DNA from 4 places in the Pseudodesulfovibrio tunisiensis genome. Region 2 is predicted to be linked to each of the others. Evidence: predicted binding sites of a transcription regulator. Region 2 holds the regulator's gene; each other region holds the start of a gene.

Region 1 (4,213 bases), 690 kb from region 2:
CTCCATACTGCAGGGGGGCGTCGGCGCGCTGCTGCTCTATTACGTCTATTGGCAGAGCACCTTCAAGGTGAAGCAAACCCATCCGGAATCATGGACCAGAGGCGGAGCCGCCGGATTCGGCGCAGGCCTGCTGGGAACGGCCATCTCGTTCGACGGCCCGCCCATCGGCGCATACGGACTGTATGTAGGCTGGTCTCCGCGCGTGTTTCTGGGAACCCTTGGCGTGTTTTTCGTGCTTCGGGGAACCATGACCTGCGTGCTTCAGGCCTCGGCAGGCATGTACACTCCGGCCCTGCTGGATTACGCCATGTACGGCGTGCCCGCCACCATGCTGGGTACACTCTGCGCCTTCCCCGTGGTCAAGCGCATCAATGTCGAGACATTCCGCCGCGTGCTCACGGTCGTGATCGCCCTTGCGGGACTGGTCTGTCTGGGACGCTCTCTCTTCTGATTCCGAACGCCGGCAATCAGCCCGGGCTGCGCACAGGGGGCAATCAATCCTCGTCCTCGATTCCCAACTGCCTGATCTTGTAGCGCAGCCCGGCTCCGGTGATTTCCAGAATGCGGGCCGCCTTGGCCACATTTCCTCCGGTGACGCGCAGCACGTTGCGGATGCACTGGGCTTCATACTCCTGAACGCAATTCTTGAGCGGAATCACGCTGCTCTTCCTGACTCCCTGATAGTCGAAATAGTTTGCTGCGGACACGACTGGTTCGGCAGCCTTGCGATGCAGGGAAATCGACGACGCGGGCTGCAGAGCCGGAGATGCGGCACACGCCTCGCGAAAATGCCGGGGCAGACAACGCTCCTCGATCAGGTTGCCTTCGCCAAGCAGGGCGAGACTGCCTTCGATGACATGTTGCAGTTCGCGAATATTGCCGGGCCATGCGTATTCGGAAAACACCTTCAGCACATGGTCGGCAATGTCAATGGGGCCGGACGTGCGCACATGTTCGGACCTGTCGATGAACGTACGGGCCAGAAGCGGAATGTCGGTCCTGCGGTCGCGCAGCGGTGGCACGGCGATGCCCACCACGGCCAGCCGATAGAAGAGGTCTCGCCGAAGCAGCTCCTGCTCCACGGCATTGAGCGGGTCCACGTTCAGAATGCTGATGACGCGAATGTCGACCGGTACCTCGGTTCTGGAGCCGAGCCGACGAACGCGCTTTTCCTGCAGCACGCGAAGCAGCTTGGCCTGCAATCCCATGGGCATGGAATTGAGTTCGTCCAGCAGCAGGGTTCCGCCGTCCGCCTCCTCGAAAAGCCCGGGCTTGTCCGACGCATCGGTAAACGCGCCCTTGGCCGTGCCGAACAGGATGCCCTCCAGCAGATTCTCGGGAATGGCCGCGCAGTTCACCGGAACCAGCGGATGTTCACTCCGGGTGCTCGCCGCATGAATGGCCTGTGCCACCAGTTCCTTGCCCGTGCCGCTCTCGCCCCAGATCATGACATGGGAGGAAGCCTGCGAAGCAGCTCTGGCCTCGTCGATCACCTCGTGCAGGGCCTCGTCCTCACCAACCAGACTGTCGAACGTGTAATACTCGAACCTGGCGGCCTTTGCCCCCGAGGCTCTGGCTGAACCGGTCCTGTGCTCCGCCAATGAAGTGGTCCCGGTCCAGATGGTGAAGGCGATGACCCCATCCAGCCTTCCGTGATCGAAAAGCGGAAAGAAATCCGAAACCGTCCCGGCCAGATAATTTTTCGTGGTCTTGTAGAAATAGGACTTCTTCAGCAGCGGCTCGCCCTTCCTGAGGCATTCCATCGTGGGAATGCACTCCAGTTCATGGGGCACATACAGATTGGTGATGTGCTCCCCCACCACGGGCAGACTGCTGAATCCGTCGATGCGCTGCTGGATCGGATTCATGTATTCGCAGATGCCGTCCGCGTTCACCACGGCGACGCCAAGCCCCATGTCATCCCAGATGGCTTTCATCTCCGGAGTCAGCACGCTCTTGCGGTTGACGTTGGAAAATTTCTCTCTATCAAAATACAAATTTCACAACCTCGGCTGATTTGGCTCGAATCAAGGGAACTGCAAGGCTCCTCTCATGCTTTTGCTTGGGGTTCAATGAAAGATTTTTTTCGAAAAGAAAAGTATTTTTTCGAAAAATGAATTTTTCCACCCTTGCCACCATCTCTCCGTGAACGATGCAAATCGTTCTATTCCAGTTGGTTAATCGAAATACCGCCCCCCGGAATCCATCTGGCACACCCCGTGCTAGTGACAAAAGTAACAAGCGAGCGAACACCGCCAATATCTGCTTCAGGTAAAAATTCTTACATGAACAGGAGCATGGAAATGTTGAACAAGGAAAACGAAACCCAGGCCGCCCCCAAGGGCTACGGCATCAATTGGGATACCGCTGAATCCCGCGTCAAGGAACTCAAGGACTTTCTCATGACCGCCCCGCAGGTCATGGACCCGGAACGCCTTCAGTTTCTGAACGAGGTATATGAAAAATATCAGGGCGAATCCGTCTTCTACATCCGCGCCAAGCTCTTCGAACGGGTGCTGACCAGGAAGAACATCTTCCTCGACGGCAACCCCATCGTGGGCACCCTGACCGGCGTGCGCGCTGGCGTGTATGCCTACCCCGAATGGAACGTCGCGTGGATCAAGGAAGAGATGCAGATGGCCAAGATGGCCTCTCTGGGCGAAATGAAGATTCCCGCCGAAACCCAGGAACTGCTGGAAAAGACCTACAAGCTGTGGAAGGGCCGTACCTGCATCGACCAGAACAACAAGATGTTCAAGGAAAAGTACGGCATCAATCCCAAGCCCTATGCCAAGGCGGGCATGTACTACGAGAACGTCAGCGTAGCCAGCGGCTCCGGCATTGCCGACTACCCTCTGGCTCTGAACAAGGGCCTCCGCTGGATGATCAACGACGTGAAGTCCCGTTTCGAGAACTGCCCCACCACGCTGGCCAACAAGGAAAAGCACGATCTGTACCGCGCCATGCTGGTCACGCTGGAAGCGGTCATCGCCCATTCCCATCGCTATGCCGACCTTGCGGAAAAGACTGCGGCCGAAGAGACCGATCCCAAGGCCAAGGCCGAGCTGCTGGAAATTGCGGAAATCTGCCGCCGCGTGCCCGAATACCCGGCCCGCAACTTCCGTGAAGCGATTCAGTCCTTCTGGTTCATCCATCTTGCCATCGAGATCGAGCAGATGGCCTGCGCCACGTCTCCGGGCCGTTACGGCCAGTACATGTACCCCTTCTTCAGGAAGGACATCGAGGAAGGCAACCTCACCCGCGAACAGGTCCTGACCCTGCTCAAGTTCCAGTGGATCAAGCACCTCGAACTGGCCGAATACCAGGGCAACTCCTACGCCCTGACCCTGTCCGGCCACACCGGCCAGTCCATCACCATCGGCGGTGTGGACGCTGACGGCAACGACGCCAGCACCGAACTGGAAGAGCTGCTCCTCGAAACCCAGATCCAGATGAAGAACATTCAGCCCACGCTGACCCTGCTCTATCATCCCAAGATGAAGGATTCCTACCTCCAGAAGGTCGTGGAGTGCATCCGCGGCGGCTCGGGCCAGCCCCAGATCCTGAACAACAACGTGGTGGTGCAGCGCAACCTCGCCCGCTTCGGCCAGTACGAGGGCGGCATTACGCTGGAAGACGCACGCAACTGCGGCAACTACGGCTGCGTGTCCACCGGCATCTGCGGCAAGGGCAGCTTCATCACTCAGGAAGACCAGCCCTGCCTCGCCAAGATCGTCGAGGTCATGCTCAACAACGGCAAGTGCCCGGTCACCAAGAAGAAGGTCGGCGTGGAATCCGGCGATCCCCGCGAGTTCACGAGCTTCGAGGAAGTCTACGAGGCCTACAAGAAGCAGCTCGACCACCTCTTCAACATCTCCCGCAAGCACTCGGACCTGAGCCAGATGGCCCGCCTTCAGGTGGTTCCGAGCATCTTCCGCTCCGCCATGTACGACGGCTGCATCGAAAAGGGCGTGTGCGAGGAAGCCGGTGGCACCCGCTATCCGCAGGTCAACCCGATCATGACCGCAGGCATTGACGCGGCCAACTCCCTGTATGCCATCAAGCATCTGGTGTTCGACACCAAGCAGTTGACCATGGACCAGCTTCTGGAAGCCATCAGCACCAACTTCGAGGGACACGAGGACATCCGCAAGATGTGCTTCGAAGCTCCCAAGCACGGCAACGACTACCCCGAGGTGGAAGGCTTCATCCA
Region 2 (4,213 bases):
GCGGACAGACTCTCCGCCTTCTTTTCCTCGGCCAATGACAAGGCGTTCAGCGTGGACAGCGTTGACCGTATCGTGGCCAACGGCAATGTCCGGGCTCGCAAGGACAACACGGAAGGCTCCTGTGAAACCGTCACCTACCATGTGGAAAAGCAGTTGCTTCGCATGGAGGGAAATCCGGTTCTCAAGGACGGTCCCAATTCCATTGCCGGTGAAGTCATCAATTTCTACGTGCGTGAAAACCGCAGCGAAGTCGTGGGCGGCAGCAAGAAGCGCGTTGAAGCCATCTTCCTGACTCCCAAGATCAAGGTGGACTAACGAAAATGTCCAAAGGACTTGCTGCAAAAGGGCTGGCCAAACGCTACGGCCAACGCGAGGTGGTGCACGGCATCAGCCTTGAGGTCAATCCCAAGGAAGTCGTGGGACTTCTCGGTCCCAACGGCGCGGGGAAAACCACGACGTTCTACATGCTTGTCGGCATTGTCAAACCCAATGCCGGCGAGGTGTCGCTGCATGGCAAGCCCATCACCGGCCTTCCTCTTCATGAACGCGCACGCCTCGGCGTGAGCTATCTTCCCCAGGAAAGCTCCATCTTCAAGAAGCTGACCGTCCGCCAGAATCTGGAGATCATTCTGGAACAGACCGACATGACCCGGGCTCAGCAGCGGGCCCGCGCCGACGAGCTGCTGGAGATGTTTACCATCACCAAACTTCAGGATCAGGCCTCCATGTTCCTGTCCGGCGGCGAACGTCGTCGTCTGGAAATCGCCCGGGCCCTGATTCTGGACCCGGATTTCATCCTGCTCGACGAACCGTTTGCCGGCATTGACCCCATTGCGGTCATCGACATTCAGGAAATCATTTCCGTGCTCAAGAGCATGGGCATCGGCGTATTGATTTCCGACCACAATGTGCGCGAGACCCTGAGTATCTGCGACCGCGCCTATCTCGTTTACGAAGGCGCGGTCATTCTGGAGGGAGCTCCCGAGGAAATCGTCCAGAACAGTCAGGCTCGGCAGATATATCTCGGCGAGGATTTTCGCCTGTAAAAGCGGATTCCGCGTTTTTTCCCCTTTTCCCGATTTACACCTCCCGGAAAGGTTTGGTACACTTTTTTCATATCGTGTATCTGCCTGTATATTTTCTATAGTCACGGCATGTTAGGCGGTTTGTCTTGCAGGGGTGCCCAGTGTGTGGCATAGTATCACAAACGATCGGATTACAATAACGCATGATTTGATAATCGAGCACAACCCGGAACGGGCTTCAGCGGCGTTCACAGGGCATCAATATGGGACTGGAACTCAGACAACAACTCAAGCTTTCGCAACAACTGGTCATGACTCCCCAGTTGCAGCAGGCCATCAAGCTGCTGCAACTCTCGCGTTTGGAATTGGTTGAAACGGTTCAGCAGGAACTTCTGGAAAACCCGTTTCTGGACGAATCGGAAACGGACCCCATCGAACCGCAGCATGAAAGCGACCCCAACGAAAAGCTGAGCGAATCCCAGGAAAACGAGGAACTGGTCCGCAATGCGGACTGGGAAAACTATCTCGGTGAATTTTCAAGTACCTCGAAGCAGGCTCAGGTCCGGGAAACGGACCACCCTGAAGAAGGGCTCTCCTTTGAAGCCCGTCTGGCATCGAAACCTTCTCTCGAAGGCCATCTGAGCTGGCAGATTCATCTTTCCGATTTCACGGAACAGGACCTTGCCATCTGTGAAGTCATTCTGGGCAATCTGGACAGCAAGGGATATCTCCAGGCCTCCATTCAGGAAATACAATGCATGGTTTCCGCTCCGGAAGAGAGCATCGAGGCCGTGATCAAACGCATCCAGCGGCTTGATCCGGTGGGCGTGGCATCCCGCACCCCGCAGGAATGTCTGATGGTCCAGATGGAGTTTTTCAAAATGGACGAAGACCCCATTCTGGTCTCGCTGGTTACCGAGCATCTGGAGGACCTTGAAAAGCATCGCTACAAGCCCCTTGCACGCAAGTTCAAGATTTCATTGGAAGAACTCAAGGGCTATCTGGATGAAATCCAGAAGCTCGACCCCATGCCCGGGACTAATTTCAGCAGTACCGAACCATATTACGTCAGCCCGGATGTCTTCGTGTACCGCTACGGCGACGATTTCGTCATCATCCTGAACGAGGACGGACTGCCTCGGCTGCAGATGAATTCCTTCTACATGGACAGCCTGGACGCGGCTCCGGCCAAGGACAAGGAATACTTTCAGGAAAAGATGCGTTCGGCTGCATGGCTCATGAAAAGCCTGTACCAGCGGCAGCGCACCTTGTATAAGGTAGTTGAGAGCATAGTCCGCTTTCAACGCGAGTTCTTCATGAACGGGGTGACCAAACTCAAGCCCCTCATCCTCAAGGAGGTCGCCGAGGACATCAGCATGCACGAATCCACTGTCAGCCGGATTACCACCAACAAGTATGTGTCCACGTCGCACGGAATCTTCGAATTGAAGTTTTTCTTCAACAGTGCGCTGGACCTGGGTGACGGCTCTCAGGTGGGCTCTGAAAGCGTCAAGGCGCTCATCAAGAAGATGATCGCCGAGGAAGATCCCAAGAAGCCGCTGAGCGACGAACGCATCGGCGAGATTCTCAAGGAAAAGCTGGACGTGAACATCGCCCGACGCACCGTGGCCAAGTATCGTTCCGCAATGGACATTCCGTCCTCTTCCAAGCGCAAGCAGTTTTTTTAACAGGTTGTCTGTACCCATCATCAACCAGGAGGGTAACCATGAACATCAGCTTCACCTTTAAGAATTTCGAACCGTCCGATCATCTCAAGGGCTATGCAAACAAGCGGTTTGAAAAGCTTGGAAAGTTTTTCACCGGCGACGAGGTTGCCGAACTGCAGGTGAATTTGCTGGTAGAAAAGTTTCGCCACAAGGCGGACATCGTGCTTACCGCCGACAATATTCATATCTCGGCCTTCGAATCTTCCGAAGACATGTATTCCACCATCGACATGGTGCTGGACAAGGTTGAAGCCCAGCTCAGAAAGATGCGTGAAAAGATGAAGGGCCGCAGCAAGATGGCGCGCGGCAACAAGACCGTGCAAATGAACGTCCTCAGCTTTGATGACCTCAGCGGCGAACGTACGCCGTCGATCGAGCTGACTTCCGAATATGAACCAAAGCCCATGAGCGTGGACGAAGCCGCCATGCAGCTTGAAACCATGGATCACGAATTCCTGGTGTTCCGCAATGCGGAAACCGAAGGCGTCAATGTCATCTACAAGCGCAAGAACGGGGATTTCGGACTGATCGAACCTGGATTCTGACATGATACTTGGTGATTACCTGGACAAGAAACTCATCTTTCCGAACCTCGTTTCCTCGACAAAGTCCGAGGTACTGAAAGAACTTGTCGCCCCCTTGGGCGAAGCATATTCCGAGTTGGACGCGAACGAGGCCGTTCGCGTCCTTCTCGAACGTGAAGGGCTTGGTTCCACCGGCATCGGAGATGGAATCGCCATCCCCCACGGCAAACTCGACGATCTGGACAGGATTCTCGTTCTGGTGGGACGCAGCAGCGAAGGGGTGGAGTTCGATGCGCTCGATCACAAACCCTGCCACATCTTCTTTCTCGTGCTTGCTCCGGCTCAGGTGGCGGGAATGCATCTGCGCATTCTGGCGCATATTTCCCGGCTCCTGCGCGATTCCTCGTTCAGACAGGAATTCATGGATGCCGTGGATGCAGATACCCTCTGGAACCTGCTCAAGAACGCGTAACCAACCGAGTGGCGATGTCTCCGCGCAACACTTTTCCCGTCATCGTGGTCACCGGCATTTCCGGCTCCGGAAAAAGCACGGCTCTCCGGGTATTCGAAGATCTCGGATATTTCTGCATTGACGGCCTGCCAGCGGGCATGGTGCCCAAGCTGGCCGAACTTTTTTCCGGACAGGACAAAAAGCATCGAGGTCTGGTATTGGGCATGGACCTGCGCCAGCCCGATTTCCCTCGGCGCTGGGAAGACGTCGTCAGCCAGTTGCAGGAGCAGCAGGCAGCGGTTCAGGTGGTCTTTCTGGAAGCGCGAATGGACACGCTCGTGCGACGGTACGCCACCACCCGTCGCCCGCATCCTCTGGAAACCCGGGATTTGGGACTGGAGCAGGCGCTGGAGCGGGAACGCGACCTGTTGGACCCCGTCCGGCAGACCGCAGCTCTGGTCATCGACACCACGGGGTATTCCATCC
Region 3 (4,213 bases), 1.3 Mb from region 2:
CTGCATGCCGATGAAGAAATCCTGCCAGTTGCGACCGATGATTTCCGGCACCTTTTCCTGATCCCGGGGCGCAAGCAGCAGTTTTGCGGAATGGTTGGCGGCCAGAATCTCGCCACTGGCGGACAGGGTGAGCAGACCATCGGGCATGTTGTCCAGCAGCTTGTTCTGGAACTGCTCCATGCGCACCAGCTTGCGGGACTGGTCGCGACGATTCAGATAGGCAAAGGCCAGCGACCAGAGCACGATGGCCGCGAGAAACACGTAGCCGGTCTGATACAGGGCGGCCCGGCGATACTGGCGAAACTGGGCCATGTTCTTTTCCGCATTGATGCCCACGAGCAGAAAGACCGGAGGCGCGTTTGCTGGTTCGGGCTGCATCATGCCCTGCCCCATGCCCCGGCCCATGCCGTGTCCCTGTCCGCGCATGTGGCCGGGCCCGCGTCCGTGCTGGTTGGCGGACTGGTCCGGAACAGGCGGCGGAGTCTCGCCCAACGCCATGAGCGCCAGCGAAGGCCGGGTGCGCACGCCCGAGACAAGCACGTCGCGCTTGTTGATGGAAAACATGAGATGCCATGCGCGGCCCGGTTCCAGATCACCGGTCAGCCGGGGCGGAATTTCCAGCTTGGGCGGCACGCCATCGGAAACGGACGCGGAAAGGATTGCGCCCTCCATGTCCGTAAGCATGACGAAGTCGATGTCCTCGGATTTGGCGAGTTCCGTGAACAGGTCCGTGGCCAGGGTCGAGAACATGGGGGCTGCCGACGGATTCAGCCGGATGGAACGCACCAGCCTGAGCAGGTTGTTTTCCACGCCGCGAAGAATGGAGCTGCCGGTCATGACCAGATGATCCTCGACCACCTGCCGCTGCTGGGCAATGCTGCGCCATGTCAGATACAGGGAACCCAGTCCCAGCACGATGAGTGCCAGAACCAGAGCCACGAGCGGTCCCTTTTCCCTTCCCCGGGCATGTATTTCCATACGCTGTTCCTAGTTGCCGCGCAGGGCCGCGTACACATCCCTCGGATGGGAGCCGCGTTCCTGTGCCATGTCCTTGAAAGTCTTGTCCGGAGCCGGAGAAAAGCCCTTCTCCTTGAGCCGTTGCATTGCCTGCTCCATGGGCAGGCCGAATGTGGCGCACACTGCCTCCAGAGTCAGTTTGCCCGTGCCCTCCGGGGCTGCGGCGGGCATGGCTGCAAACGGGTTCTCTCCGACGAGTTCATCCCGGATCACGTCATACACCTTTTGCGGGCTGGCGTTGTTGGTTCTGGCAATGTCCTGAATCGCCGTGTCCGGCGCAACATTGGCGTATCCGGCCTTTTCCAGTGCGGCAATGGCCTTGTCCACGTCAAAGCCGAGATAGCCGCAGAATTTTTCCAGCGGGCTCTGTTCGGCGTGTCCGTATGGCGGACTGCCATAGGTCGAGGCATGGCCGTCCTTGATCGATGCGCCGAAGTCCAGAATCTGCTGCATGGGCGGCAGTCCCGCAAAGGTGCCCACGCCCACGAACAGGGTTATGCCCAATGCCGCGAGCATGGGTTTCGTGCCCACGACCAGTTCGCGTGCCTTGTTGCGCATGTAGTTCATCACGGGCTTCCAGTTCAGCCAGATGTGCAATACCGCGCAGACCAGAAACAGGGTGCCCATGGTCAGATGCAGGTTGTCCCATGCTGTCTTGCTCAGGCCCATGAATCGCCAGTCCGCCCAATATGCGGTTCGGCCATGGGGTTCGATGTAGAGCACCACGCTGGTGGCCAGCATGACCACGAACGAAAGCAGGCTGGTCAGGGAAACGGTTTTTCGGAACATGGAACACTCCTTGGTTGATGCTGGAGTTGATGACCCGAATTCATGGCTACGCCCGACGCAATGGGCTGAAAAGTATTATCTACGGCAAAAACGGGACGGCCTTTCCGCATGGCCGTCCCGAATTGTTCCTGTTTTCCTGATTGATGAAACTGTATCTCTCTAGTAGCGGCCGCCGCCCTGAGCATATCCCGGGCAGTCGCCGCGCTGATTCCAGCCGTTATGATTTCCGCCGTGATAGCCGCCGTGTCCGCGTCCCTGGCCGAAGCCCGGGCAGTTGCCGCGCCCATTGAAGGCCGCGATGCCCGTGGTCTTTTCCAGTTCGTCACCCATCTTGACGCGCAGGTCGTGCATGTCGTTGCGCAGATTGGTGATCTCGGAGGTCAGCTTGCCGATCTTGGCTTCGTCGGCATTGCCGCTGTTGACCATGGCCTGAAGCGTGGCATGCTTGGCCCACATCTGGTCGCGCATCTCCTGAAAGCGGGGCGAATACTTTTCGTAAATCTTGTCCACCTGGGCCTGCTTTTCCGGGGTCAACTGGCTGTAGACGCCGTTGCCGCCGCCATACCCCTGTCCGCCGCAGCCGCCTCGTCCCCATCCGGGGCCGGCATAGGCCACGGCAGCAATGGCCAGCACCAGCATGGCAGCCATGGTCGTGGTCTTCAAAGTCTTCGTGGTCATTTTCGTTACCTCCGTAAAAAAGTGTGTTGTTGCAAACAGAGATGAGGAGAGTGTGTCTGCTTGCCAAAGAACAAGCACAGGGCGTGCCAAAAATGAAAAGTCTTTTATTACAGAGGATAACAAATATTTTCAAAGAACGGCGCTGTTTCTTTTGTGCAATTTGTTGCGCTCATGTTTGCACAAGTTTCGAGCAAAGTGCAAGGGAAACCGCTTGACAATTCCCGTATCCGCCCCATCTTTCATCCAGAGAGAAAAGCAATGCCCCAAAGAGGAACTCGCCATGCCCATCTATGAATTCAAATGCAATGCCTGCGGGCACGAATACGAGGAACTGGTTTTCGATCCGGACGAAATCCCGGCCTGCCCGACCTGCGGTTCGGACAACGTGGAGCGGCTGATGTCCATGTTCGAGGGCCGTGCGCCCACGTCCGGGTTCACCATGCCGGACCTGTCCAAGGCCCGGACTCCGGAAATGCTCAAGGACACCGGCCTGCACAAGAAGCTCGCCTCTGGCAGCGGAAGCTGCGGCTCAAGCGGCGGCTGAGGCATCTGATCCGCGTCCCGGTCCGGGACGCCTCCCTCATTTTTGAAAACGCCAATGCGCTCGAAGAGAATATTTCCTTCGAGCGCATTGGCGTTTTTTTGTGGAAATTGTTTTGGGTGCGCCGTCTTTTCCGTGCCATCCTGCAAGGTGAGGATTTCGCCCTTCCCGGGCGAGTTCATTTTTTTGTTGAGGCAAAAAAATAAACGAAAAAAAAGCCTCTATGCGGTGTGCTCCCGACTCCCTCGGGCAGGAACCAGTAGCGCCCTCTCGCCGGGCGATTGCGACGTTTCCTGCGGAAACCGCATCGCCCCGGCTTCGGTCGCTTCAACTGGTTCCAAGCCCTCGCGAGCCGAAATTCGGTCTGAGTAAGAGGACAGTGTGCTGGGCGTGAGAAGTCGCCTCGTCCCTACCAAGCTCCCCCGGCCTAGCCAACCTTCCACCGTTTCCCTTTGATCAAGGCATCCGTCCCAGTGGCAAACGCACGGCAGAACAGCCTTGATCAAGTAGGAAACGCGCACGGCCGGGGCGGTCCCAAAAGGCGGCTTTTAGTTCCTTTTATCCGCCTTTATATAAAAGGAACTCGCCCGGGAAGGGCGAAATCTTCCCTTATCAAGTTGGTGCGCAGTATACGGCGAATTGCTTCGCCCGGCACGGCCCACCAAGCTGGTACAGCCCCATCTCTTCAGGGCGCGTCGCCGCGCTGTCTTTGCCGTGCCATCCTGCAAGGTGAGGATTTCGCCCTTCCCGGGCGAGTTCATTTTTTTGTTGGGGCAAAAAAATAAACGAAAAAAAAGCCCCTTTGCACTGTGCTCCCGACTCTCTCAGGCAGGAACCAGTAGCGCCCTTTCGCCGGGCGATTGCGACGTTTTCTGCGAAAACCGCATCGCCCCGGCTTCGGTCGCTGCAACTGGTTCCAAGCCCTCGCGAGCCGAAATTCGGTCTGAGTAAGGAATACTGTTCCGAGCGAGAAAGGTCGCCTCGCCCCTACCAAGCTCCCCCGGCCCAACCAACCTCCCACCGTTTTCCTTTGATCAAGGCATCCGTTCCTGTGGCGGACGCACGGTAGAACAGCCTTGATCAAGTAGGAAACGCGCACGGCCGGGGCGGTCCCAAAAGGCGGCTTTTAGTTCCTTTTATCCGCCTTGATATAAAAGGAACTCGCCCGAGAAGGGCGAAATCCTCCCT
Region 4 (4,213 bases), 710 kb from region 2:
CTGGCGCGTTCTTCAGTTCGTCCTCGGTGGCCACGACAACGCGGATCGCGGAGTGCGGGCACACGAAGGCGCATTGATTGCACTGGATGCAGTTGTCGGGCAGCCATTCGGGAACCTTGATGGCCACGCCGCGCTTTTCATATCTGGAGGTGGCCAGCGGCATGGTCCCGTCCTCGGAAAACACGGACACGGGCAGGAAATCGCCCTTCTGGGCCAGAACCGGACGCATCACGTTCTTCACGTAATCCGGCTCGTCGCGCTCGACCGCGGCCTCGGGAATCAAAGACTTCCATGCCTCGGGCACGGCAATCCCGATGATGGCGTCGGCAGCCTTGTCCACGGCGGCGTTGTTCATGTTGACGATCTTGTCGCCCTTCTTGCCGTACGCGGCCTTGATGCCGACCTTGAGCAGATCCACGGCCTGATCGAACGGAATCACGTTCGCCAGCTTGAAGAAGGCGGTCTGCATGATCATGTTGATGCGTCCGCCAAGGCCGACTTCACCCGCGATCTTCACTGCGTCCACGGTGTAGAACTTCAGGTCCTTTTCCGCGATGGTGCGACGCATGGAGGCGGGGAGTTCCCGTTCCATGTCCTGAACGGTCCAGGGACAGTTCAGCACGAAGGTACCGCCCTGCTTGATGCCTTCCAGCACGTCGTACAGATGCACGTAGCTCGGGTTGTGGCAGGCCACGTAGTCGGCCGTGTTCACCAGATAGGTGGACTGGATGGGCTTTTCACCAAAGCGCAGATGGGAAATGGTGATGCCGCCGGACTTCTTGGAGTCGTAGGCAAAGTACCCCTGTGCGTACATGTCGGTGTTGTCGCCGATGATCTTGATGGCCTGCTTGTTCGCGCCCACGGTCCCGTCGGAACCGAGGCCCCAGAACTTGCACTGCACAGTGCCCTCCGGGGTAGTGTCCAGGGCCTCGGCAACAACAAGGGAGGTGTCGGTCACGTCATCCTCGATGCCCACGGTGAAATGGTCCTTCGGGGACGGCGCGGCCAGATTGTCGAAGACCGCCATGATCATGGCGGGGGTGAATTCCTTGGAACCGAGTCCGTAGCGACCGCCGATGATCTTCGGAGCGTCCTCCCTGCCCAGGAACATGGTGCACACGTCCTGATACAGGGGCTCGCCGAGGGAGCCGGGCTCCTTGGTGCGGTCCAGCACGCAGAGAGTCTTCACGGATTCGGGCAGCACGGCCAGAAAATGCCTGGGCGAGAACGGACGGTACAGGCGGACCTTGAGCAGACCGACCTTCCCGCCTCTCGCGGTCAGCACGTTGACCACTTCCTCGATGGCCTCGCACGAGGAGCCCATGGAAACGATCACGCGTTCGGCATCGGGCGCACCCACGTAGTCGAACGGCTTGTAGGAACGACCGGTCAGGGCGCTGACCTTGTCCATGTACTCCTCGACGATCTCGGGGAGCTTTTCATAGTAGGCATTGGCGGCTTCGCGACCCTGAAAGTAGATGTCCGGATTCTGGGCGGTGCCGCGAATGTTCGGATGTTCGGGGTTCATGGAACGGGCCCGGAATGCCTCGACCTTGTCCATGTTCACCAGCGGCTTCATGTCATCGTAGTCGATGACCTCGACCTTCTGGATTTCGTGGGAGGTGCGGAATCCGTCGAAATAGCTCACGAACGGCACGCTGGATTCGATGGCGGCCAGATGCGCGACCAGAGCCAGGTCCATGACTTCCTGCACCGAGGCTTCGGCCAGCATGGCAAAACCGGTCTGGCGACAGGCCATCACGTCCTGATGGTCGCCGAAGATGGACAGGGCGTGCGCGGCAATGGCACGAGCGGAAACATGGAAGACGCCGGGCAGCAGTTCGCCAGCAATCTTGTACATGTTCGGAATCATCAGCAGCAGGCCCTGCGAGGCGGTGAAGGTGCTGGTGAGGGAACCTGCGGCAAGCGCACCGTGTACCGCACCGGCCGCGCCCGCCTCGGACTGCAACTGGCGAACCTTGACGATCTGGCCGAAAATGTTCTTCCGGCCCTGGGAGGCCCATTCATCCGCGATCTCGCCCATGGTGGACGAGGGGGTGATGGGATAGATGGCCGCGGTCTCGCTCAGGGCGTAGGCCACGTGGGCGGCAGCCGTATTGCCGTCCATGGTCTTCATCTTCTTGGGCATTCGATACACTCCTTATACTGATGCCAGTTCATTGATGCCCGAAACGGGCAGTATGTTTCATCGGGTGTGAAGCATCGCCACTCCCCTTGAAACAACATCCGTGCCAATTCGCTCTTTTTCCACACTTTCATTGAATTCCGGCATGTTACAAAAAGTTGACACCGAAATCCTCGGCCTGAAAGCTTGTGATCCCGTCTGAAAAAACAGACTCGGACCTCTCTTTGTGAGAATGATTGCTGTGTTGGAATGGGATTTCGAGGAGGAGCAAAGACAACTTTCTGCAATAAAACGAAAAATGGATAGTCCTAAAAATCAGACTATCGAATCTGCAATCCGAATCGCCATGATTTTTTTCAAGACCACGGTCGGTTTCCGCCCACGAAAAAAGCCGACGCGCTTTCCGCGCGTCGGCTCATGAACCGTTTTTCTGCTCCCCTGCCTATTTCCGATGAATGTATCTCGGGCGAACCATGTTTTCCGGCTTGAGAATGTCTTCCAGTTCCTCTTTGGTCAGGCACCCCTTTTCCAGAACGATGTCGTAGACGGACCGTCCGCTGTCCATGGCCTCCTTGGCCACTTCCGTGGACATTTCGTATCCCATGTAGGGATTCAGCGCCGTGACCAGCCCGATGGAATGCTCCACCATCTCGCGGCAGCGGTCCGCATTGGCAGTGATGCCCTTGACGCACAGGTCGGCCAGCGTGAGGCACGCACGGCGGGTCATGTTGATGGACTGGAACAGGGAATAGGCAATGACCGGTTCCATGACATTGAGTTCGAGCTGTCCGGCCTCGGAGGCCATGGTCACGGTCATGTCGCTGCCGATGACCGCATAGGCCACCTGACTGACGACCTCGGGAATGACCGGATTGACCTTGCCCGGCATGATCGAGGAGCCCGGCGCGCGCGGCGGCAGATTGATCTCGTTCAGACCGCAGCGCGGACCGCTGGAAAGCAGGCGCAGGTCATTGCATATCTTGCTCATCTTGACCACGATGCGCTTGAGCACGCCGGAAAGCTGGACATAGGCTCCGGTATCCTGCGTGGCTTCCACCAGATCGGGCGAGGCCTTGAGCGGCAAGGTGGTGATCTGCACCAGCTTCTCGGTCACGGTGCGGGTATAGTCGGGATGCGAGTTCAATCCCGTGCCGATGGCCGTGGCCCCCATGTTGATCTCGTGAACCAGAGACTGGGCCTCGGAGAGCCGCTCCACGTCCTCGCCGACCATGACGCCCCAGGCCGTGAATTCCTGCCCCAGCGTCATGGGCACGGCGTCCTGAAGCTGGGTCCGTCCCATCTTGATCACGTCCCGGAACTCCACGCCCTTGTCCATGAATGCGCCGCGCAGATACTGCATGGCGTCCAGCAGTTCCCGGTTTTCCAGGATCAGGGCGATGTTCAGGGCCGACGGGTACACGTCGTTGGTGGACTGGGACATGTTCACGTGATTCAAAGGGTGAATGATGTCGTATTCCCCCTTGCAATGTCCCAGAATCTCCAATGCACGGTTGCAAATCACCTCGTTGGCGTTCATGTTGGTGGACGTGCCTGCCCCACCCTGCACCGCATCCACGACGAACTGGTCGTGCAACTTGCCCTGCAGCAGTTCCTCGCAGGCGCGGACAATGGCCCGGGCCTTGTCCTCGTCCAGCAGGCCGAGGGACGCATTGGCCTCGGCAGCCGCCATCTTGACATAGGCCAGCGCATGAATCAGCCGGGGATAGTGGGACAGGGTGATCCCGGTAATGTGATAGTTCTCCACGGCACGCAGGGTCTGGCACCCGTAGTAGGCATCGGCCGGAACTTCCAGCTCGCCCACGCAATCGTGCTCGATTCGGCAGTTTTCAGTCATGGTTCATATCCTTACTGTATGTGCTTTGCGGTCCAGTATTCCACATCCGGAGAAATGTGCAGCAATCCGGCCTCCTGCCCGACCTCGATGAGCAGCACGGCGCCGAACACCGCGATCATGGCCCATCCCGCGATCCGCTTCCAGCCCGCATCCCCGCGCATACTTGATGAGCAGCACGCCGGGCAGGATGCCGAACAGGATGTTGATGCCCA

What was found. The regulator sigma-54, encoded in region 2, starts transcription at its own class of promoters, with help from an activator protein. The targets are predictions, from matches to a motif close to CTGGCACGGNNNNTGCTT.
Region 1: a site for sigma-54 is predicted at 2,208-2,225, ahead of MPN23_RS07335 (glycyl radical protein). Genes of this name have one in related genera too.
Region 3: a site for sigma-54 is predicted at 2,557-2,574, ahead of MPN23_RS10255 (Spy/CpxP family protein refolding chaperone). Genes of this name have one in related genera too.
Region 4: a site for sigma-54 is predicted at 2,239-2,256, ahead of nifJ (pyruvate:ferredoxin (flavodoxin) oxidoreductase). Genes of this name have one in related genera too.

Annotation. Positions count from the first base shown of each region.
Region 1 is NZ_CP094380.1:1,475,015-1,479,227, forward strand. It holds gene MPN23_RS07325 (sulfite exporter TauE/SafE family protein) at 1-451, shown strand, start outside; gene MPN23_RS07330 (sigma-54 interaction domain-containing protein) at 495-1,997, opposite strand; gene MPN23_RS07335 (glycyl radical protein) at 2,304-4,213, shown strand, end outside.
Region 2 is NZ_CP094380.1:780,821-785,033, forward strand. It holds gene lptA (lipopolysaccharide transport periplasmic protein LptA) at 1-315, shown strand, start outside; gene lptB (LPS export ABC transporter ATP-binding protein) at 321-1,046, shown strand; gene rpoN (RNA polymerase factor sigma-54) at 1,289-2,713, shown strand; gene hpf (ribosome hibernation-promoting factor, HPF/YfiA family) at 2,752-3,297, shown strand; gene MPN23_RS03900 (PTS sugar transporter subunit IIA) at 3,299-3,748, shown strand; gene rapZ (RNase adapter RapZ) at 3,763-4,213, shown strand, end outside.
Region 3 is NZ_CP094380.1:2,083,130-2,087,342, forward strand. It holds gene MPN23_RS10245 (two-component system sensor histidine kinase NtrB) at 1-978, opposite strand, end outside; gene MPN23_RS10250 (DUF4405 domain-containing protein) at 988-1,806, opposite strand; gene MPN23_RS10255 (Spy/CpxP family protein refolding chaperone) at 1,966-2,484, opposite strand; gene MPN23_RS10260 (FmdB family zinc ribbon protein) at 2,765-3,028, shown strand.
Region 4 is NZ_CP094380.1:68,432-72,644, reverse strand. It holds gene nifJ (pyruvate:ferredoxin (flavodoxin) oxidoreductase) at 1-2,149, opposite strand, end outside; gene aspA (aspartate ammonia-lyase) at 2,589-4,001, opposite strand; gene MPN23_RS00375 (aromatic amino acid transport family protein) at 4,005-4,213, opposite strand, start outside.